One region of the Rhodococcus sp. OS5 genome, then DNA from elsewhere that is predicted to be linked to it. Evidence: riboswitches for the same ligand, from Rfam matches in the RefSeq annotation. Region 1 holds a riboswitch; the other holds the start of a gene.
What was found. A riboswitch is a leader RNA that binds a small molecule or an ion and turns the genes downstream of it on or off. The one in region 1 is predicted to bind cyclic di-AMP.
Positions count from the first base shown of each region.

Region 2: linked by a shared signal. The riboswitch ahead of ACVZUB_RS17340 (C40 family peptidase) and the one ahead of ACVZUB_RS23035 (transglycosylase family protein) in region 1 are both predicted to bind cyclic di-AMP.

Region 1 is NZ_CM166368.1:4,954,630-4,965,939, forward strand. It holds gene ACVZUB_RS23005 (MFS transporter) at 1-1,314, shown strand, start outside; gene ACVZUB_RS23010 (DUF2771 domain-containing protein) at 1,314-1,808, shown strand; gene ACVZUB_RS23015 (cold-shock protein) at 1,897-2,310, opposite strand; gene ACVZUB_RS23020 (hypothetical protein) at 2,526-2,753, shown strand; gene ACVZUB_RS23025 (YccF domain-containing protein) at 2,787-3,176, shown strand; gene ACVZUB_RS23030 (YncE family protein) at 3,271-4,668, opposite strand; cyclic di-AMP (ydaO/yuaA leader) riboswitch at 5,064-5,273, shown strand; gene ACVZUB_RS23035 (transglycosylase family protein) at 5,282-5,845, shown strand; gene ACVZUB_RS23040 (hypothetical protein) at 5,929-6,117, opposite strand; gene ACVZUB_RS23045 (helicase-associated domain-containing protein) at 6,178-8,502, shown strand; gene ACVZUB_RS23050 (hypothetical protein) at 8,590-8,715, shown strand; gene ACVZUB_RS23055 (TetR/AcrR family transcriptional regulator) at 9,139-9,789, opposite strand; gene ACVZUB_RS23060 (hypothetical protein) at 9,844-10,155, opposite strand; gene ACVZUB_RS23065 (LLM class flavin-dependent oxidoreductase) at 10,371-11,310, shown strand, end outside.
Region 2 is NZ_CM166368.1:3,745,814-3,757,123, forward strand. It holds gene ACVZUB_RS17320 (AMP-dependent synthetase/ligase) at 1-907, shown strand, start outside; gene ACVZUB_RS17325 (glycosyltransferase family 4 protein) at 1,004-2,131, opposite strand; gene ACVZUB_RS17330 (peptidase MA family metallohydrolase) at 2,210-3,568, opposite strand; gene ACVZUB_RS17335 (C40 family peptidase) at 3,643-4,695, opposite strand; gene ACVZUB_RS17340 (C40 family peptidase) at 5,020-5,577, opposite strand; cyclic di-AMP (ydaO/yuaA leader) riboswitch at 5,592-5,770, opposite strand; gene ACVZUB_RS17345 (DEDD exonuclease domain-containing protein) at 6,292-8,052, shown strand; gene ACVZUB_RS17350 (Lrp/AsnC family transcriptional regulator) at 8,131-8,406, shown strand; gene trpD (anthranilate phosphoribosyltransferase) at 8,415-9,506, opposite strand; gene ACVZUB_RS17360 (hypothetical protein) at 9,646-10,134, opposite strand; gene ctaE (aa3-type cytochrome oxidase subunit III) at 10,262-10,873, shown strand; gene qcrC (cytochrome bc1 complex diheme cytochrome c subunit) at 10,938-11,310, shown strand, end outside.

The DNA of each region.
Region 1 (11,310 bases):
ACCTACGCGGTGATGACGAACAACGCGACCGACGCGGCGATCTCCGTCGCTCTGGCCAACACGCTGTTCTTCTCGGCCGCGACGGGCGAGGACAAGACCAAGGTCGCGCTCTATCTCCTGATCACGATCGCACCGTTCGCGGTCATCGCACCGCTCATCGGCCCCATGCTCGACCGGTTGCAGCGCGGACGCCGCATCGCACTCGCGTCGTCGTTCGGAATCCGGACGCTCCTCGCGGTGATCCTGGTCTTCAACTTCGACAGTTGGATCCTCTATCCGGCCGCGCTCGGCATGATGGTGCTCAGTAAATCGTTCTCGGTGCTCAAGAGCGCAGTGACACCACGCGTCCTACCACCGGAAATAGACCTGGTGCGCGTGAATTCGCGTCTGACGGTCTTCGGGCTGATCGGTGGAACGATCGGGGCCGGCGCTGTCGCAGGTGCGCTCGCGCTGGCTTTCGGTTCCACCGGCGCCTTGTGGTTCGCGGTCGCCGTCACCGTGTTCGGCGCATATCTGAGCATGCGAATCCCGTCGTGGGTCGAGGTCACCGAGGGTGAGGTTCCCGCGACCATCACCTACCACCCGGACGAAGCGCATCACGCCGGCAGCGCCCCACCGCAGCCGGACGCCAAACCTGCCAAGGTCCGTCAGCCTCTCGGACGCGCCGTGATCATCGGACTCTGGGGCAACGGCACCATTCGCGTGCTCACCGGCTTCCTGACGCTCTACATCGCGTTCGTCGCCAAATCACGCACCGATCACGAGCCGCTCCAGCAGGCCATGATGCTCGGCCTGGTCGGCGCAGCAGCCGGTCTGGGTAACTTCGCCGGAAATGCCACGGGTGCGCGCCTCAAGCTCGGCCGGCCTGCCTTGATCGTGCTCCGGTGTACTGCGTCGGTGTGGATCATCGCGGTGATCGCAGCTCTGACGGACAACCTCATGACGGCCGCGCTTGCCACGCTCATCGCATCGGCCGCCAGCGCGCTCGCCAAGGTCTCACTCGACGCGTCACTCCAGCACGACCTGCCCGAGGAATCGATCGCGTCCGGATTCGGTAGATCCGAGACGGTTCTGCAGCTGAGCTGGGTACTCGGCGGCGCATTGGGGGTTCTGCTTCCGACCGAATACTGGATCGGGTTCACTGTTGTATCGGTGTTCCTGACGATCGGGCTTCTGCAGACCTTCCTGAGCTACCGAGGAAGCAGCCTCCTGCCCGGCCTCGGCGGGAAGCGACCCGATCTGGCCGAACAAGAAGTGACCGAAGTGATTTACACCGGTAAATCCAACCGAGGACAAGGAAGTACTCCGCAGTGATGATGCGCTCGAGAACAAAGAAGATCGTGGCAGCGATCAGTGTCCTGATGGTGGTGGCACTGGTTGCTTACGTCTCCGTTCTTTTCGTGATCATCAAGAACATCAACGACGACCCCGACAAGCTGCCGGTCATCACTGCATACGCACACGGCAAGACGATCGAAACGAACCCTGCCGGTTTCTGCACCATCGACCTGTCCCAGTGCGCCCAGGTGGGCGACATCTACGCACTCGACGTTCCAGCGGGCTACCCGCTGCAGCTGTCGTTGTCGACGGACGTCTCGGATGCGCAGTGGGCACTGCTCGCCGTCTACGAGGATGCCGACGGCAACCAGACCGGTGAGCCCCGAGTCTTCGAGCCCGGCGAGGCCCTGGCAGTGACGGTCGAGTCTTCGAGCGATCCCGTCAAGCAACTCGTCGGCGTCGAAATCCACCTCGCCGTCGGTGAGGGAAGCGAACAGGGACTGCTGATCTGGTCGATCAAGACCGCCTGATCCCCGGAACGTCGAAAATGCCCTGCACACCGATTGGTGTGCAGGGCATTTTGTTTCGAAGCCGTGTATGGCAGCTCGTATCGAGCGATCAGGTGTCGAGCTCGCGAGCGACGGCCCGGACGACCTCGGAGATCCGCTGAGCGGTCTTGCGGTCCGGGTACTTGCCGTTGCGCAGATCCGGCTGGACCTTCGCCTCGAGCAACGTGATCATGTCCTCGACCATGCCGTGCAACTGATCAGGGGTGTGCTTACGCTCGACGGGCTCACGACGCGTCGCCGTCGCGCCGCGCAACGACGGCGCCGGCTCGAGTACCTTCAGGCTCAGTGCCTGCGGACCGCGGCGGCCCGCAGCCATTCCGAACTCGACGCGCTGGCCGGCCTTCAAGCCTTCGACGCCCTCGGGGAGAGCGGAAGCACGGACGTAGACGTCCTCGCCCTCTTCCTGCGACAGAAAGCCGAAACCCTTTTCGACGTCGTACCACTTCACCTTGCCGGTCGGCACCGCGTTCACCTGCTCATCACTCGACTGGGGCGTCTGCCCCAATGTGCTCGGGAGGCTCTCGGAAGAGCCTCATGGCCTTGCTCGCATCGCTTCCGGTGGAAGAATGCAAAAGAACGCGCCCCACACTTGCTTCAGCGGGGCGCGCAGTCTGTTAACAGTCTACCTGTGACGAACCCGGGTCGGCACCCAGGTTTACAGGCACTATCCTCGTAGGTGTGGACCCTCAACCGAACCCGCGCACTTCCGGCACCGGAAACGGTCTGTTCCGTACGGCGATGGCACTGTTCATCGTCGGATTCCTGGCGATCGTGGCCATCTTCGCAGTCCATATCTTCAGCGACACCCCACCCGGCCTGGCGTTGTACCTGGTAGCACTCGCGTGCCCGATCGGTTTCCTTCTGGCCATCGTCTACACGCTCAGATCCGGTCGACGCGTGCGCTGATCACTCCCGCCTCCAACCGAAAGGTCACTGACCATGAGAATCCTCCTGAACGTGATCTGGCTGGTCTTCGGCGGCTTCTGGCTGGCGTTGGGTTACTTCGCCGCAGGCATCATCTGCTGCATCCTCATCATCACGATTCCCTTCGGAATCGCGGCATTCCGCATCGGCATCTACGCACTGTGGCCGTTCGGTAAGACCGTCGTCGACAAGCCGACCGCTGGTGTCGGTTCGATGATCGGCAATGTCATCTGGGTGATCATCGCCGGTATCTGGTTGGCGATCGGACACATCGTCACCGCCGTCGCGATGGCGATCACGATCATCGGAATTCCGCTCGCGGTCGCGAACCTGAAGATGATTCCGATCTCGCTGATGCCGCTCGGCAAGGAGATCGTCGACGTGGACCGGGTGAATTACGCATAGTCGTGGACCGCGTCGATTACGCATAGCGGGCCCGCGGACCGAAGAACCCGACCACAGCAGTTGCTGTGGTCGGGTTCTCTGGTATCAGGTCGTATCAGCGGCCGAGGCTACCGAGTCCGGGGAGGTTACCGAGCGAACCGGTTCCCGTTCCCGGGTTGCCCGGATCGACGGGGCCGACCGGCCCCTCGGAGACCACGATGATCACGCTCGAAGCACGCGAAAGCACGCTCTTCGCAGTGATCTCGACGGTGACGCTGCCGACAGCGGTGGGGGTACCCGAGATGGTGCCGTCCTGTGCGAGGGACAGTCCGCCGGGCAGAGTGCCACTGGTGAGTGCAAACGTTGCGCGCGCATCGGCGGCAGTGAGCTTCTGCGAATACGCCTTACCTACCTGAGCGGCAGGCAATTCGACGGTCGCGGGTAGCGGGTACGCAGCAACGACTGTCACCTTGCCCCCGTTGGTCGTCGACGCGATGGCGCCGGTCGAGGTGTCGAGCGCGAGGTTTTTGACCTTCTCCAGTGCCGGAACCTTGGTATCGGTCAGAGCGGTGGTGGCGCGGGTCGTCAGATCGACCGACCACAGGTGTCCGTTCATGACGTCCGCGACATATGCAATGCCTGCCGCAGCGTCGACGACCACGCCGTTGGGAATCGCGGTCGGAGACAGCGTGGTCTTCGACAGAACCGCGCCGGCCGGGGTGATCGCCCACAGGTTGGTTGCCCGGGTGTCGGTCATGTAGATGTTGCCGGTGTTCGTGTCGACATCGACGTCGACCGGGTAGAGGTTGTCGGCACGCACGATCGACTTGAGTGCTCCGCCCTTGCGTACGTCCGCCTGCCACAGCGTGCGGCCGTAATTCTCGTCGAAGAAGTTGGTGTCCGCGATGTAGAGGAAGCCGCGGACACTGTCGAAGGCGAGCTTGGTCGGCGTTGCCGACTTGTGGACCAGAATGCTCGACACGGCGTCGGCGGCGTTGGGGTCGACGACTCGGATGTTGCCGGACTTGTAGTCCGAGAAGTACGCGCGGTGTGTTGTGGGATCGACGACGACATCGTTGATCTGCGGACGCGAGCCGTCGGGGTTCTTCTCGCTCAGCGTGACCGTCTTTTCGACCTTCCCGGTCTTCGTGTCGACAATCGAGATCGCGCCGCCGTAGGAGGAGGACACGTATGCGCGTCCGAGGCCTGAGTCGACGGCAAGTGCCGACGGGTAACCGACGACGCCGTCGATGGTGCCGACGGACTTGCCGGTGTTCGTGTCGACGACGGACAACGAGCTGGTCGGTCCGCCGTACTGCGTGATGTATCCGCGGTGGGTTGCCGCGTCGACGACGATGTCGCCGGGCTGGGTTGCGGAATAGCTTCCGACAACACCGTGTGTCGGATCCTCGGGTGAGGCGTGTGCAGCGGGAGCAGTGACGGCCAGGCCGACAGCAGCAGCGGCAACGGCGAGTGACGCGGTGACCGCACGCCGACGGTATTGCAGTTTCATGAGGGGTGCCCTACTTCTTTGGAAGACTCTGCGAAACCTGCCCAAGCGAGGCAAGTCAGGCAAACCTAACCTAAGTTTCATAGTCGATGTTGAGACACGGGCCACAACCTTGGGTCCGGATCGACGCACCTCTCAATCGCCCGAGATTCTATTTCCGCATAACGTGTGACCTTGCTCACATTACGGATGAATAACGGAACGGACACAACCGGACATTCACTCGGGCACCCCCACCTACCTGGGAAGAGTCTCCTGCGCTTTGTGTGACGCGTTGTACGTCTTTCGCCACGCCGCGTTATCAAATGGTGACACGAGCGACTCGAGCCGTTACCGTCGTTTTCGGCCGGGAAACTCGGCCACCTCCGGCCCGCCGCGCCAAGCCTTGTCCCGCGGGTACCGGACTTCCGACAGAGCATTCCAGGGACGAGGACGGGGGACCCAAAGTCCTCTGTGAGAACAGAAAAGTTCTCCAGTGGACACCGGTTCGATCGCAAGACCGAATCTTGGGGTGAAGCCAGACCCTTTCCAGCCAGGAAAGGCGAGGCCGGGCGACCTCTCAGCCCGAACCCGACAGCTGACCTCGCAGGCGCGTGTGGAGAGGATTTCGACCATCATGAGCGGACGCCATCGCAAGCCCACCACCACCGGCCGCACTGTCGCCAAGGTCGCCGTCACCGGCGCCATCATGGGCGTAGCAGGAATTGCAGCCACCGGAACCGCAAACGCTGCCCCCGACTCCGACTGGGATCGTCTCGCCCAGTGTGAGGCCGGCGGAAACTGGGCCATCAACACAGGCAACGGTTACCAGGGCGGACTGCAGTTCTCCCCCAGCACGTGGAACGCACACGGCGGCGGACAGTACGCAGCCACCGCAAACCAGGCCACTCGCGAGCAGCAGATCGTTGTTGCCGAGCGTGTTCTCGCAAACCAGGGTTGGGGCGCATGGCCGTCCTGCTCCTCCAGCCTCGGGCTGAGCAGCGGCGCCACCGAGCGTTCCGCTCCGGCCACGACGGCTCCTCAGGCAGCTCCGGCTCCGGCGCAGCAGGTCGCACAGACCGTTGCACACCCGGTCGCCGACGCCATCGATCAGGCAATCGCATTCGCCGAGGCCAACGGCATCCCGGTCGACCCGCAGATCCTCGCAGTCGCCGACACCGCGAAGTCGTTCCTCAAGTAACACCGGCAAGACTGTCCGCTCGGACGCTCGAACATCAAGAAGGCCCGCACCGATTCGGTGCGGGCCTTCTTCGTGTCGAGTTGTTATCGGTTGATGACGGTGTGCGGGTGTACGTAAGGAAGTGACTCCACCGGAACCGGAAAGGTGGTGTCCTCGCCGAAGGGTGAAAGTCCACCTGCGCGGGTCGATGACAATTCGGTCACTGCGTGATCTCCGTCTGCAGTTTCCGGCCATCCTGGATCTACATAGTGTTGCTTCGAATTGTTGGCCACGAAGTCATTTTGACAGGACGCCGTTACGCCGTACAGACCAGGTCTCTAATCTGATACCTGATGACCGAAACACGTGGCACCCCGGCGGGCAGTTCCGCAGCCGAAAGTCTGACCGATTGGCTCTCGGCGCGCAGTGACGCCGAGTTGACGGAGTTGCTGCGTCTGCGCCCCGATCTGGCCGTACCGCCGCCGAGCACGATGGTGGTTCTCAGCGGTCGGGCACAGCAACGCGCGTCGGTCAGCCGAGCCGCGGACGAACTCGACACCCTCGATTTCGGTCTTCTCGAATTGTTGGCACTGGCCGGCGCCGAGGAAACTCCGATGACGCGGGCGGAGCTCAACAGTGCGATCGCCGAACGCGCCCTGACCGGCAAGGGCAAGGTCACCAAGAAGGCCGTCGACAAGTCTCTGTCGAAGATGCGCGCGTCCGCCCTCATCTGGGGTGTCGATCCCATCAGCGTCGTCCCGGCAGTCATCGGGATGATTCCGTGGCGTGTGGGGCGCGCCCTCGAACCTGCCGAGGCGATGACCGAGACCGAGATCTCGGCTGCGCTCAACGCTCTGGACACCCGCGAGCGGGATCTCCTCGAGACACTCGCCAACTCCAGCCCGATCGGTCGCACCCGCGACGCTGCCCCCGGAACGCCGCCTGAGCGCCCGGTTCAACGACTGCTGGCGGCCGGCCTGCTGCGGTGGCTCGACGAGCAGACTGTCGAGCTTCCGGCGACGGTTCGTCAGGTCATCCGCGGCGAGCCGGTTTTCGATCCGACGACGCTGACCGCACCTGTCATCGGGGGCGACAAACTCAAGCCGGCGGACGTGAACGCCGCAGCAGCCGGCGAGGCGCTCGAGTTGGTACGCCAATGCGAGAACGTGATCGCTGTTCTGGGCGCAGCGCCGGCCCCCGCACTGCGAGCCGGTGGGCTCGGTGTTCGAGAACTACGACGCGTGGCCAAGACGGCCGATCTCGACGAAGCGCGCGTGAGCCTACTTGTCGAGTTGCTCTCGGCAGCCGGACTCATCGCCAGTGGAACACCAGATCCGGCGCCGGTCTCGGACAACGCGGACGAATACTGGACGCCCACGCTTGCGGTCGACGGCTGGCTGAACGCATCCACAGCGCGACGGTGGGAGGTCCTGGCGTCCGCCTGGGTCGACGTACCTCGAGTCCCGTGGATGATCGGGCTGCGCGATTCCACCGACAAGCCGATCGCGGCGTTGTCCGAGGAGGGCCGCGCTCCGGCGGCTCCGCGAGATCGTCAGGCCATTCTGGGGCTGCTCTCCGAACTCGACAGCGGTCAGACCGCGTCGGCCGTCGAGGTAAGTCGGCTGCTGGCGTGGCGACGCCCGCGATGGAGCGGGCGCCTGCGGACGTTCGCGATCGAGCGGACTCTGGACGAGGCCGCCGCGCTCGGACTGGTGGCCCGCGGCGCGTTGTCGTCACCTGGACGAGCCTTGCTGCACGGCGGGGACGCCGAAGCCGAAATGCAGTCCGCGCTACCCGAGCCCATCGACTACATCCTGGTCCAGGCGGATCTGACTCTGGTTGCGCCCGGCCCGCTGGTACCGGACCTGCTCGAGCAGGTGAGCCTGGTCGCAGACATCGAGTCGGCCGGATCGGCGTCCATGTACCGCATCAGCGAGGACAGCGTGCGTCGTGCGCTCGACGCCGGTCTGACGGCCACCGAACTGCATGCGATGTTCGCTTCGAAATCGAAGACTCCTGTCCCCCAATCACTTTCGTATCTGATCGACGATGTCGCCCGTCGACACGGACGACTGCGTGCCGGAGTGGCGGCGTCGTTCATTCGATGTGAGGACGCGTCACTGCTGGCGGAGGTCCTCGCATCCGCAGTGGCTGAGCCGTTGGCACTGCGCGCCTTGGCTCCCACCGTCGCGATTTCGCAGGCCCCTCTCCGCGAAGTCCTGACCGAGCTGCGAGCCGCCGGATTCGCGCCGGCAGGTGAGGACTCCTCGGGCACGTTGGTCGATCTCCGCCCACGTGGGGCACGTGTACCCAACCGTCGCAGCCGACCGGCGTCGAGGATGCCGGCGAGCCCGTCGGCGGATCAGCTGGCGTCGTTGGTCCGCACGATGCGGGCCGGAGACCGTGCTTCCGCCCCCGGCCGCGGCGGAGTGCGAACGGACGGTTCACGGGAGAACAACGCCGCCACCATCGCCTTGCTGGCCACGGCGGCCCGAGACAATTCGAGCGTCAATATCGGCTACGTCGACGCCCAGGGGGTCGCGACGCATCGCATCGTCGACCCCGTCAGCGTGGGCGGCGGACAGCTGGACGCCTTCGACCCCGCGAGCGGCGCGGTTCGCCGTTTCACGTTGCACCGAATTACTTCCGTCAGCCCCGTCGACTCCGGAAAAAAGTAGCAAAAAAGAAGCAACTGGCTTTTTTCTGTAAATGAAGTATGGTCGAGGTCAGTTTGTGATTGCCACTTCGAAAAATGAGGAGCGACAATGGCTGACAAGGCGCCGGGTAAGAACATGAAGAAACCCGCCCAGTCGATCAAGGAACGCCGCGCGGAGAAGCGGGCGAAATCTGCGGAGTCTTCCGAGTTCATCCGTAAGCGGAAGCGGAGCTGACAGCAAAGTCCAGAGAAGACGAGCTGATTGCGAAGCTGACCAATGCCTGCCCCCACCGACACCCTTGTGCACCTGCACGAAACGTTCAACCTGTTCAAGTCACGTAATCGAGGAACTGACGCACGCTCGCGCGGGTACGCAGCGGGCATGACCCTCGCTTCACTCTGCGTCCTCGACGAACACGCTCGGCAATCCGGAATACTTCTATCGGATTTACCGCAGAAAGAGAATCAACCATCGTGAAAAAACAATCCATACCCTGGACCGCATTCAAACGAGACTCGAATCGGAGCTTGATTCCACTCCGGGTGATTCCGAAAAGAATATCGGTTACCGGTCCGGAATTTCCGAAGCTATTACTCATGTAATGGAAATGCGGAAGTCAGTGGTCGCGCAGAAATAGGAGACGCATCGATTAGGCGCTCACCCCAATAACTGCCGCACACCACCGATAAGAAAGACGACCTGGTCCTCGTAGAAGTCGGCAAGCCGCTCCGGCGCGAGCGGCTTGCCACTTCCGCTCCAATCGTCCGCCCGGCTCAACGCCTGGAGGAAGCCCATCAAGGCAATCGCCCAGCGAGTCTCGAGCCGTTCGGGATCGGTAGCAGGAAAAGTACGACGGACCTGGTCGAGAAGATGTTCACGCAAGTGCAGCTCGGTCGCCTCGAGGGCTGGATGGCCCGGTCGTGACATCTGCGGCTGCGAGATCTGCGTGACGATTCTGATCCATCGCATTCCCCGCGTGCGATGGCGAAGGAGCAATGCCTTGTAGGGCGCAGTGACGGCCCGTACCAGCGCCTCCACCGTCGGCGGCGTCTTGTCGGCGGAGAGGGCGTCGACGTTCGCGCTGATCTGATCTCGCACCGACGTTCCCATGTCCAACAGCACCGCTGCGACCAGATCGTCCTTGGTTCCGAAATGGTAGTGGACCGATGACGGCCCGAGACCGGCCGCGGCGTTGACCGAGCGCAGCGAAACTGCATCCAATCCCTCTGTCGCGAAAAGCCGTTCAGCAGTTTTGAGCAAACGCAGACGCGTCGCGTCGCCTTGACGGTTCTGCCGGGAGTCGGTCATACGAACGAGCTTCGCACGGGCTCGACAAACGTCTCAACCGTGGCGAACGCGGAGTCAGAGTGATTCACGGTGTGCTCGCACCCTGTTGTCGCGATCCACCCAGCCGTGGGCGCGTGCGTAGTCCACCATCGCGGAGAACTTCTGTCTCCACTCGGTGTTTCCGATCCGGGCAGCGACGGCTTGCTCCAAGTGGCCGATGTCGAGCCAGACGTGATCCCCCTCGAGTTCCCCCCACGGTTCCAGTACCCGACTCAGAGTCTCGGATCGATCGTCGCCGCCAACGACGACCGAGAGACTGGTGAAGTCGTCGACACTGTTCAGTTCGACGGTCGAGGAGTCGGGGGTGATTGTGACGGCCAGTTGCATACCTCTTCAATACTCCTTCGGAAAGTACTTGGTTCAGTCGATCGACTTGCAACAACGATATCCGACGTCAATGCACCAGATAACGTTGAACTACAGGTGATTACAAATCTCCCACTGTGCGGGAGGCTCAACTTATTGGATCAGTTGATCCATGTTAGACATCTCGATCAGAGCGAGTGATCCAAATCACTCCCCTGTCGACAGGAGTTGTCATCGTGTGGTCCGCATCGTCCATCCGCTTCGGAGCCTTCCTCGCCCCGTACCACCCGCTCGACGCCGATCCCGCCCTGCAACTCAGACGCGATATCGACCTCATGACACACCTGGACCACCTCGGATTCGAAGAAGCGTGGATGGGTGAGCATCATTCGACCGGCGCCGAGATCGTGCCTGCCCCGGACATGTTCATCGCGGCCGCCGCAGAGCGAACCGAGCGCATCCAGTTCGGCACAGGCGTGACGTCTCTGCCCTATCACCACCCGTTGATCACGGCCGACCGCATCACTCAGCTCGATCTGCAGACGCGCGGACGACTCATCTTCGGCACCGGCCCGGGCAAGATCCCCCTCGATGCGCACATGATGGGCATCAACCCGTCGGACCAGCGTCGTCGCCAGGGCGAAGCGCTCGAGGCCATTCTCGCGTTGCTTCGCGGCGAGGTCGTCAACATGGAAACCGACTGGTTCACGTTGCGTGACGCACGCGCACAGCTGCCCACCTACCGCGCGGACGGCATCGAGACAGTGACAGCGTCCACGATTTCCCCCAACGGTTCGGTGCTCGCAGGCAAGAACGGCCTCTCCCTGCTCTCATTGGCGGCGAGTTCACCCAGCGGCTTCGACGCACTGGATCGCAACTGGGATGTGTACGAGAAGGTCTCGGCCGAACACGGCCACCGCGCCGACCGAGCGACGTGGCGTGTGGTCAATCCGATGTTCATCGCCGAGACCCGAGCCGAGGCCGAGCGCGCCGTGAGCCGGCGGATCGGATCGATGGCTTCTTACGTGAATCGACAGACCGGCCAGAACCCGGCCTGGGCAGATACACCTGCCGGAATCATCGATCAGTGGCGAAACGACACGCTCGGCGAGTTCGGTCAGGCGATCATCGGTACCCCCGAAGATGCGATCGCACAGATCGAGCGTCTGATCGAGA
Region 2 (11,310 bases), 1.2 Mb from region 1:
GATCTTCGACGCGGCCGCAGACACTGCCGTCGCGTGGAGCGAGGCGCAGGACAAGGGCGGCGCCGGCATCGTTCTCAAGGCCAAGCACGCTCTCTTCGACAAGCTCGTGTACTCGAAGCTGCGCGCAGCGCTCGGCGGGCAGTGCCAGCTGGCCATTTCCGGTGGTGCACCTCTGGGCGCTCGACTCGGCCACTTCTTCCGCGGTATCGGTGTCACGATCTACGAGGGCTACGGACTGACCGAGACCACCGCAGCGTTCGCCGTCAACACCATCGGCGCACAGAAGGTCGGCTCTGTCGGAAAGCCGTTGGCCGGCAACTCCGTTCGTATCGCAGAAGACGGCGAAATCCTCCTCTCGGGACCGGTGGTCTCCACCGGCTACTGGCGCAACGAGAAGGCGACCGCCGAGTCGATCGAGAACGGCTGGTTCCACACCGGCGACCTCGGCACCGTCGACAAGGACGGCTACATCACCATCACCGGCCGCAAGAAGGAAATCATCGTCACGGCAGGCGGCAAGAACGTCTCCCCCGCTCAGCTCGAGGATTCCCTTCGCGCGCACCCGCTGATCAGCCAGGCCATCGTGGTCGGCGACCAGAAGCCTTTCATCGGCGCCCTCATCACCATCGACGCCGAAGCTCTTCCCGCCTGGAACGAGCGCAACAACAAGGCCGCAGGAACCACAGCGGCCGACCTGGTTTCGGACGGCGAACTGGTCGGCGAAATCCAGGACGCCATCGACGAGGCCAACAAGCTCGTCTCACACGCCGAGGCGATCAAGAAGTTCCGCATTCTTCCGGTCGACTTCTCCGAGGACACAGGCGAACTCACGCCCACGATGAAGCTCAAGCGCAACGTCGTGCACGAGAGCTTTGCCGCCGACATCGAAAAGATCTACGCCAAGTAGTCTTTCGCCGATCAGCCCTCTGCCGACACGAACGTGCCGACATGAACGGCCCGCACCGAATTCGGTGCGGGCCGTTCGCGTTCGAGTCCCGTTTGCTCAGCCGAGGAGATTACGCAGTTTCGAAGCGAGCGTGTCCCACTTCCAGTCTTCGGCAACCCATGCCCGGCCGGCTGCTCCCATCGCGGCCGCGCGATCACGATCGGACAGCACCTCGATCACGGATTCGGCGACGTCGCGAACAGAGGTGCCGTCGACCACGAGCCCGGTCTTGTTCTGCTGCACCGTTTCCGGAGCGCCACCACTGCGCCCGGCGATGACCGGCACACCGGTAGCCGAGGCCTCGAGGTAGACGATTCCCAGTCCTTCGACGTCCAATCCGGCGCCTCGGGTACGGCACGGCATGGCGAACACGTCGGCGATCGTGTGGTGCGCCGCCAACTCTGCGGCGGGCACCGTGCCCGTGAAGACGACGTGATCGTCCATCCCGGTCTTACGCGCCAATTGGCGGAGATGGTCCTCGTACGGCCCACCTCCGACGATCACCAGTACCGCCCCGTCAATGCTCTTGCGTACGGTCGGCAGCGCCTTGATGAGCATGTCCTGCCCCTTGCGTGGCACGAGCCGCGACAGGCACAGGATCGTGGGCCGCTCGCCCAGCCCGTATCGCTTACGCAGTTCCGCGCGGGCGACCGAGTCCGGGTGGAACACTGACGTGTCCACTCCGGAAGGAAGGTGCTCGAGCGCCGCTTGCGGGCCGAAGGCCGCCGAGAACCGCCCACGGGTGTATTTGCTGACGAACGTCACCGCATCGGTGTGGTCACCGATCACACGCAACGACTGCCGCGCACCGGGAATCATCGACCATCCGACCTCGTGGCCGTGAGTACTCGCGATCACTCGGCTCGCTCCGGCACGTCGAACAACCGGCGCCAACAACGCCAACGGCGCTGCCGCACCGAACCAGACCGACTCGCAGTCGTGCTTCTTGACCAACTTCGCGGCTCGACGAGCGACAAAAGGCGACGGCAGCATCAGCGTCGTCGGGTGCCGAACGACCTCGAAAGGCTGTGCCGCATCGAACTTCTTGTGCGAGTCGCCCCGCCACCGCGGTGCGTACACCACCAACTTGTCCGGCGGCAGATGCCCGGCGAACGTGTGGAGATACGACTGGATACCTCCGGGGCGAGGAGGAAAATCGTTGGTCACCAAGAGGGTCCGGCGCATCCGTCCACCGTAGGGCACTCGGTGCTTCAAACGTGCGAAGGGCACCTCGCCGCTGCAATCGACCCAGCCGCGAACCGCTCAGCCCAGATGGCTGTTGGTCCAGTCGACCCATCCGGCTCGCAGTTCCTCGGTTCCGACGCCAACGACCGCTCGGATCCGCGAATCGAGGTCTTCGGCCGTCATCTTTCCGGAGGCGAGAGCGCGAAAGAGGTCGGTCAGCTTTGCTTCTCCGAATCGATCGGCGATATACGCGTTGATCGACCACGCCGATTCGTACGCCAGTGAACTCACGACCGGTACACCGCTGAACTGCGTGTCGTCCGGAAACTCGGTCGGAGTATCGCCGGAGCGTACCGCTGCTGCCAGAGTCGGCGCGATCTCACCCCAGGCCCGCGAGGATCCACGGTTTCCCGCGTATTCGGCAAACCCTTCCAATACCCACATCGGCGACCCGTCACGGGTTTTCGATCGGGCGGCTATGTGCATCAGTTCGTGGCGCAACACCGTTCGCCTGGTGATGTCGGTCAACCTCGAAGCCGCGGCAGGCGAGAAGACCACTCGCTGGCCGCTCACGTCGGATGACCCGTCCGCCGTCGCATCCGCGACCGACACTGCAGCAATCGAAGCGCCGTCGTGATGGGAGCCGACCAGTGCGGTGAATTCCTCAGCGGACCCCGCCACCATGAGCACCGCGCGCTCGGACCACCACGGCCCCCACAACTGCGTCGTGTTCTCGATGGCTGAGTCCACATCGGCAGCCAAAGCGTCGACGAACGCCTGCTGACCCGGGTGGCCGATCACCAGCGCGTTACCCGCAGAATTCTCGGCGACGGCAAGCGGGCCGAAGTCCCAGGGGCCATTCCAGGATTCGCCCGCCGTTCGGGCGCCGTCCAGTCCGACGATCGACCCGTCCGCAAGAACCGACCACTGATCGCCGCGTTTCGCGAGTGTCATGGACACTGCCTTGCGCGTGGGCAATGCGTCGACGCCGTCGAGGGCGTACCGCAACAGAACTTGCGCATTCCATACTTCGACGTCTCCGCCCGGCGCACCGGTTCGCGGCGCCGGAGTCAGGCCGCCGCTGGGAATCTCGTATCCCCAGTCGGAGAATTCAAGCGCTCCCGCAGCAGTGGCTCGTCGAACTTCCGCCTCGAGCACACCGGGTGCGGCGGCACTGTCGACGAACTTCGCCAGCCCCGACGGATCGTCGGACATCTGAGCCGCGGCCCATGCATCGAGAAAGCTCTGGACTTGAGCGCTGCGTTCCGCGTCCTGTTCGGCGGCGGCGTTTTCGTCGGAATCGGACCTGTTCGTCAGGAAGATCGTCAGGCCCAGAACGAGCACCACGGCTACACCGAGCGCCACGAGGGCCGGATACTCCCAACGGCGTGGTCGATCTGCGCCGACGTCGGGCGTCGTCATCGGTTCAGTCGGCACGGTGCCGAGTGTAGGAGAACTCGACTCGACGCTTCACGGCGGCTGGCCACACGCCGCTCGGGCGCAGCAAGCCGTCAGTAACGACGCGCAGTGGAGAACTCCATGCCTGCCATCGACTGGACCTTCACCGGTACGCCGAACGTCGACGCATGCAGAATGTTTCCGTCGCCGGCGTAGATGCCGACATGCGAGTTGTCGCTGTAGAACGTCACGACGTCGCCGGGCTGTAGTTGGTCCCTCGACACCGGTACACCGCCCTGCGCCTGCGCTTGGCTCGATCGCGGCAGAGTCTTTCCGATCTGCTTGTAGGCCCATACCACCAGACCTGAGCAGTCGAACTCGTTCGGGCCGGTCGCGCCCCAGACGTACGGGTCACCGATCCGCGTGAGGCCTGCCTGCAGAGCAGCAGCACCCGAGCCAGGGGTCAAGTTAGCCAGAATTTTGCTGAGATCGACGTCCGGCGGGAAAGGCGTACCGCTCAGTTGGTTACGTTCGTCGTCGGTGAGATTCTGGAAGGCTTTGGTCACGTCGGCGATCTGCGTCTGCAGTTCACTCTGCTTGCGCTGCAAATCGTCACTGAGCGCGCGGGCTTGATCGGCGGCGGTTCGCGCTTCTTCGGCCGATCGCTTCGACGCTTCCGAGGCGGCACGCGCATCGGCAGTGGCTTGGTTGAACTGAGAGACCTGTACTGCCGCGTCGTTGGAAATCACGTCGAGCGCAGACATCTGGTCGAGCAACTGCTGCGGCGAGTCGCTCACCATCAACGCAAAGAGGCGATTGGTTCGCGCACCCTGGTAATTCGCTGTGGCAATACGGTTTACCGCCGGAGCGAACTCGGCGACGCGCGCCGAAGCCGCGTCGAGAAGACCCTGATCGGCTGCCGATCGCACGTCCGCATCATTCGCGACTGCCAGCTTCGCGTCGAGGTCGATCTGCGCGTTGTGCAGCGCTTCGTTGGTCTGCTCGGAAACCCGGGAGAGTTCACCGAGCTTGTCGAGCGCCTCGGTGGGGTTGGTGATGACGGGGTCGGCACCGGCCTGCATCGAAGGCCCTGCAACGAGTCCGAACGCCAGCACTCCCACTGTCAATGCGGCCCGTACTCGACTGTTGTTTTTCGATGAAACCACGGAATGCAACTCTCCGTCTCGGTGAAGCGACGTCGACCGGGACCGGTCGACGATCTGTTAGCTGGCTGTCAACTATCCACAGTACCTGTCTCGGCCGCGCAATGTCTCGATAAGGTTACGGAACGGCATACGTTTGTGTCTACTCGCCGGTAGGCGTGTCGGGGTGAAGTACCGGGCGAATTGTCGCGAAACGAAAATGTGGGCCCCGAATCGAAGATTCGAGGCCCACATTCGAAGATCCGGAGCTCCCCCGAGCTCCGCCGCATCACAGCGGCGGATCGTTCCGACTGCCTACCGGAGACAGCCGTCGAGCGTGTTCAGAAATCAGTAACGGCGAGCGCCGTCGTACGGCATCGAGGACACCGGAGCGAGCTTCACGGGCTGACCAGCGGTCGACGCGTGGATGACATTGCCGTTACCGGCGTAGATGCCCGAATGCGATCCGCCGTAGAAGGAGATCACGTCGCCGACCTGAAGATCGGACTGTGCGACGGCAACGCCGGCTGCAGCCTGGTCGTAGCTCGTGCGAGGCAGGTTGAGACCGGCCTGCTTGTATGCCCACTGAACGAGACCGGAGCAGTCGAATGCGTCCGGGCCGGCTGCGCCGTACACGTACGGGGAGCCCAGCTTGCTCTCTGCGGCGCGAACTGCCTGCTCACCAACACTGGAGATGGGAGCGGCCGGTGCAGCCGGTGCGATGTCGGTGATGCCCGGAATGACCGGCAACTGAGGAATAGAAACGCCCGGAACCTCGAACGTGCCGACGCCGGGGATGGTGATGGGGTCTGCCGAGGCAGGTGCAGCGGTTGCAGCGAATGCTCCGACTGCGAGCGCGCCGGCTACTGCCAACTGCGCTGAACGCTTGAAACTCTGTGACGCCACTTAAGGGGTGCTCCATTTCTTCCATTCATCCGCCGACCGAGTTAGCTGACGGGTTCGGGCTGGGAAGATCAGCCCTACCCGCGTGGTCTGCAGCGATCCTGCGTGCTGCACCCCAGGCGGGATTCACCCCAGTGGAAACTTGGGTTCCCGGTTCGGGTTCCTCGCGGAGATCCCGATTAGGCGGTTCCTGACGATGCCGGTCCTGTTTGGTCCGGCAAGACTTCGTTAGGTCTCAGGAAGGTTACGAAATGATCGCGACGATGTCGACCGCTTCGTGACAATCGTGCCCGATTCGCCGGAAATCGTGGTGCCGCGCCCGCGATACGCCCGGCGGGTCACGGGGAGATAACAACAGGTCGGTTCGGCGACCCACTCCAGGCCGTCAAACCCGCGCCCGTTACCCACTGCCAAGGCTCACCAAACCCGACAATCCGATCTTCCATGCAGTTCAACGATGATTACTTGAAACTAGAACCTGTTCCGGTCACGGACGCGGTTTCAGCCGTCGACAGACGCACCGAAGACCCCTCGACTCGCCCTACTCACAAGTAGGCGCGCGTCCACATTCGCGAGTTCCCACCGCAAGTGTGATCCTCGTCTCTCCTACTTTTGTCGGGCGTTCATCCACCGATTTCGCAATGGAAGTCCGTGCGGGTCGGATTCCGTGTCTGCACTCTCGAATTCGTGTCGGGGGGTACTTCTACTGTCTGCGGTGTGAGTCCCGCCTCGGCCCGAGAATTTCCGTCTCCGCCCCCGTTCTCCGACGGGGAGAAGTTCGACGTCGGGCGGCAACTGAGCTTCGACGAACTGGACACACCGCTGAGCGAGACAACATTTGTCGTCGTCGACCTCGAGACCACAGGGGGCAGCGCCGACCAGGACTCCATCACCGAGATCGGCGCCGTCAAGATCCGCGGCGGCGAGGTACTGGGCGAAATGGCAACACTCGTCGACCCCGGCCGGTCGATTCCGCCCTACATAGTCGAACTGACCGGAATCACCACGGCCATGCTGATCGGCGCACCTCCCATCGAACGTGTCCTGCCTGCATTTCTCGAGTTCGCCGAGGGCGCGGTGCTGGTGGCACACAACGCGCCGTTCGACATCGGTTTCCTCAAAGCAGCGGCGTCACGCAGCGCGCGCCCGTGGCCCGCGTTCCGTGTCCTGTGCACCGTCAAACTCGCCCGGCGCGTACTCACACGCGACGAGGCACCTTCGGTGAAGCTCTCCGCACTCGCCCATCTCTTCCAAGTGACCACCCAGCCGACGCACCGGGCTCTCGACGACGCGCGTGCGACCGTCGACGTCCTCCACGGACTGATCGACAGGGTCGGAAACCAGGGTGTCCACAGTTACAGCGAACTAGTCGACTACCTGCCCAACATTTCCTCGCATCAACGGGCCAAACGGTCCTTCGCCGCAAACCTGCCGCGAAGCCCCGGTGTCTACCTTTTCCGCGGTCCTTCCGACGAAGCCCTCTACATAGGAACTGCTACCGACCTTCGACGCCGCGTCCGCAACTACTTCACCGGTTCGGAGACCCGCGGCCGGATGAAGGAAATGGTCGCGCTGGCCACCCGCGTGGACCATGTCGAGTGCGCGCACGCTCTCGAGGCCGGGGTGCGTGAACTACGACTGCTGAGCGCGCATGCGCCGCCGTACAACCGTCGCTCCAAGTTTCCCAAGCGAGGTTGGTGGATCACCCTCACCGACGAGGCGTTTCCGAGACTGTCCGTGGTTCGCACGCCCACGGCCGATTCGATCGGCCCGTTCACCTCTCGCGGCGACGCAGTCGACGTCGCCGACACCGTCGCAGAGTTCAGTCGTCTGCGCACGTGTACCAAGCGTCTCGGACGCGGCGCCGTTCACGGCCCTGACTGCCCCGCTCGCGAACTGGGGGCGTGTCCAGCCTCCTGGACCCCGGAAATCAACGCAGAGGACTACGCGGCCGCCCCTGAGGCCGTGCGTGGATTCTTCCGAGGAACCAACGACGCTCCCCTCCAACAGATGCAGGCCCGGATCGACGAGCTGTCCGCACACGCGTTGTTCGAGAATGCTGCTCGTCTGCGTGACCGAACGGTCGCAGTCGCCACCGCAGTGCGGCGCACTCAGCGACTCGCTGCAGTCGCGGCGATCGAACAACTCGTTCTCGCCCGCCCCACCGGAGACGGCGGCTGGGAGCTGTCGGTGATCCGGTCCGGGCGTCTCGCGTCCGCCGGGCTCGCCAGACGTGGGACTCACCCGATGCCCGTCGTCGACGCCATCACCGCGGCGGCCGAAACCGTCCTACCGGACGACGCCCCGTTCCGCGGCGCGTCACCCGAAGAACTGGGACTGATCGCAAGGTGGCTCTCGTCGGACGGTGTCCGAATCGTGTCGGCGACATCCGGATACGTCGAACCTGTGAGCGGCGCCGGCAAGTGGGAAGCCTGGTGCCGACTCGCCCGAGCCGGAACCGAATCCGAACATCGATGACGTAACGGCGGGGCGGCACCCCTAAGCTCGATCGAAACCACCGGGTCATCACAACCCGCAGGGAAATCGAGGAGAGAAATGATCAACGCCATCGTCATGATTCACGCCGAGTCCGCTCGGATCCCGGAAACCGCGCAGGCCGTCGCCGACCTGTCCGGAGTGACCGAGGTCTACTCGTGCGCAGGTGACGTCGATTTGATCGCCATCGTGAAAGTGCGTGACCACGCCCAGATCGCCGACGTGGTCACCGGAGGAATCAACAAGGTGCCCGGCGTTCTCCGAACCGCCACACACATTGCGTTCCAGTCATTCTCCAGCGCAGACGTCGAGGCCGGTTTCTCGCTGGGTGAATAGCCCCTCGATCAGGCTTGGTCGGCCAGCTCGGCGGTGAGCGCCGCCCACTTGTGAAGCAGTTCAGCGCCCGCGCCGCTGTCGATCGCGGCAGCGGCTGCAGTCATCCCGGCAGAGATCGCACTCTCGAGATCGTCGCCGACACCGTTGAATGCCGCGATGGCTGCTCCCGCGTTCAGCAGGACCGCGTCCCGGACCGGCCCCTTCTGCCCGGAAAGCAGCGTTCTGGCGACGGTGGCGTTGATTTCGGCGTCGCCTCCACGCAACTCTTCGAGAGGAACGCGGTCGATTCCGAGGTCACGCGGATCCAGCGTGACAGTTCGCACACTTCCACCGCCGACGATGTGAACCGTCGACGTCGTCGATGTGGTCAGTTCGTCCAGTCCGTCGTCTCCCCGTACCACCAACGCCGAATTGCCGCGCTGCGCAAGGACTCCCGCGACGACCGAGATCAGTTTCGGAAATGCGCACCCGATCAGCCCGGCACGCGGACGAGCCGGATTGGTCAGTGGACCGAGCACGTTGAATGCCGTCGGAATGCCGATTTCCTTGCGAGGCACCGCCGCAAAGCGCAGTGCGGGATGGAAGACCGGCGCGAAACAAAAGCCGATGCCGACCTCTTCGACACACCTCGCAACCTGCTCCGGCCCGAGGTTGATGCGAACGCCGAGCGCCTCGAGCACGTCGGCGCCACCGCTCTTGGACGAAGCAGCGCGGTTGCCGTGCTTGACAACTCGCACACCGGACGCGGCAACCACGATCGAGGCCATCGTCGAGATGTTCACCGTGTTGGAGCGGTCACCACCCGTGCCGACGATGTCGACGACGTCGGAATCGACCGGCACGCGCCTGGAGTGTTCGAGCATCGCGGCGGCGAGCCCTTCCAACTCCGCGGGGGTTTCGCCCTTCATCTTCAGACCGACCCCGAAAGCAGCGATCTGAGCGGAGGTGGCGTTGTCCGACATGATCTCGCCCATAGCCCAGCGACTGTCGGCTTCCGACAAGTCACTGCCGTCCGTGAGCAAACCGAGAATCATCGGCCAGGACCGCACCACTGCACTCGAATCGACGTTCACGGCGTTGGATGCGTCGGTGCCGGCCATAGTGCCTTGGTCCCCTGTCGTTCAAGTGGGCTGGATTTCGAGCTGTCGTTTCGAGCTGTCGTTTCGCGCTGCCATTTTGTGCTGCCGATGACCCTCGCAGCCTAGTCAGTGAGGTAACGAGGAAACCGAATAGGGCCGCTCAGGACTTTCTGCGACCGCGTTTGGGCGGCGCCTCCACAAGTATCGGGGGCTGGAGCGCGTCCCACCCGGCGACCGAACCACCGAGTCGCTGCGCCAGACCAGCCATTCGTGACCGCTCCTGGGAGCAATGCAGGGCGTCAAGCACCTGGACACGCTCGAAGACGACGCGAACCGAATTCTCGACCACCGGAGTCACGTCCTCGGGCCGACTCGAGCCTCGCACATATCCGTCCTGGGCGACGATGCTCTCGGCATCGGCTACCGAGCCCTCCGGGAGGTCGAGATGATGCCGCAGAACCACTTCGGACTCCGCCCTGAACTCCGGCTCGGTGGAGGCGGCACGTTCGAGAGCCGTCGAGCTCGCCTCGGCGTCGTCGAAGCCTTCGGCAACGACGACCAGATCCGACCGCCCTGCATCGAGCGGTGTCGGAATCTTCGTGCCGAAAATTCTCAGGAACCACGGTCTACTCTTGTGTGTAGCTGCCATCGCGCCAGCATATTCCGACCACGCCACCAGCGCGTTCGCCGCCCGATCCCGCGAACTCGAGCCGAGCGACGCGCCGATGGTGGACCCGAGTGGTCGTCTCTTACGACGAAGCGTCATACTTCTGTCTGTGACGAGCGCAGTAGGGACTTCAGGATCGGCAATCACCCAACGCGTGCACTCGCTGAACCGGCCGAATATGGTCAGCGTTGGCACCATCGTGTGGTTGTCAAGTGAGCTCATGTTCTTCGCAGGGCTCTTTGCCATGTACTTCGTGGCACGAGCTCAGGCGAACGGAAATTGGCCGCCGGAGCCAACCGAATTGAACCTGTATCTGGCCGTGCCGGTGACCTTGGTGCTTATCGCATCTTCGTTCACCTGCCAGATGGGTGTCTTCGCGGCTGAGCGTGGCGACGTCTTCGGACTTCGTCGCTGGTACACCATCACCTTGGTCATGGGGGCGTTCTTCGTCGCCGGCCAGGGTTACGAGTACTACCACCTCGTGCACGAGGGCACCACGATTTCGAGCAGCGTGTACGGCTCGGTGTTCTACATGACCACCGGCTTCCACGGTCTGCACGTCATCGGCGGTCTCATCGCCTTCGTCTTCTTGATCGCACGTACCCGGGTCAGCAAGTTCACGCCCGCCCAGGCCACCGCCGCGATCGTTGTTTCGTACTACTGGCACTTTGTCGACATCGTGTGGATCGCGCTGTTTGCCACGATTTATTTCATCCGTTAATCAGCTGTACGCCCCAGGCAGCCCCTGACGTCCAGTTCCGTCCCGACATACCAAAGGGATACAGATGAGTTCATCCCCCCCTCCCGCATCCGATAACTCAGCGAATGCCGCGAAGTCGCGTCGCCAGCGGAAAATCCGCCGGCGCGTCACTGGCGCGCTCGTATTGATGATGGGATTGATCAGCGCAGGTTTCCTCGCTTCGGCGTTGACACCAGCTCCGCAGGTTGCGACCGCCAGTGACGATTCAGCAGCCCTGATTCGTGAAGGCAAGCAGCTGTACGACACGTCATGCATCACGTGCCACGGCGCGAACTTGCAGGGCGTGCAGGACCGCGGTCCCAGCCTCATCGGCGTCGGCGAAGCAGCCGTGTACTTCCAGGTCTCCTCTGGTCGTATGCCGGCAGCTCGCAACGAGGCCCAGGCTGCACGCAAGGACC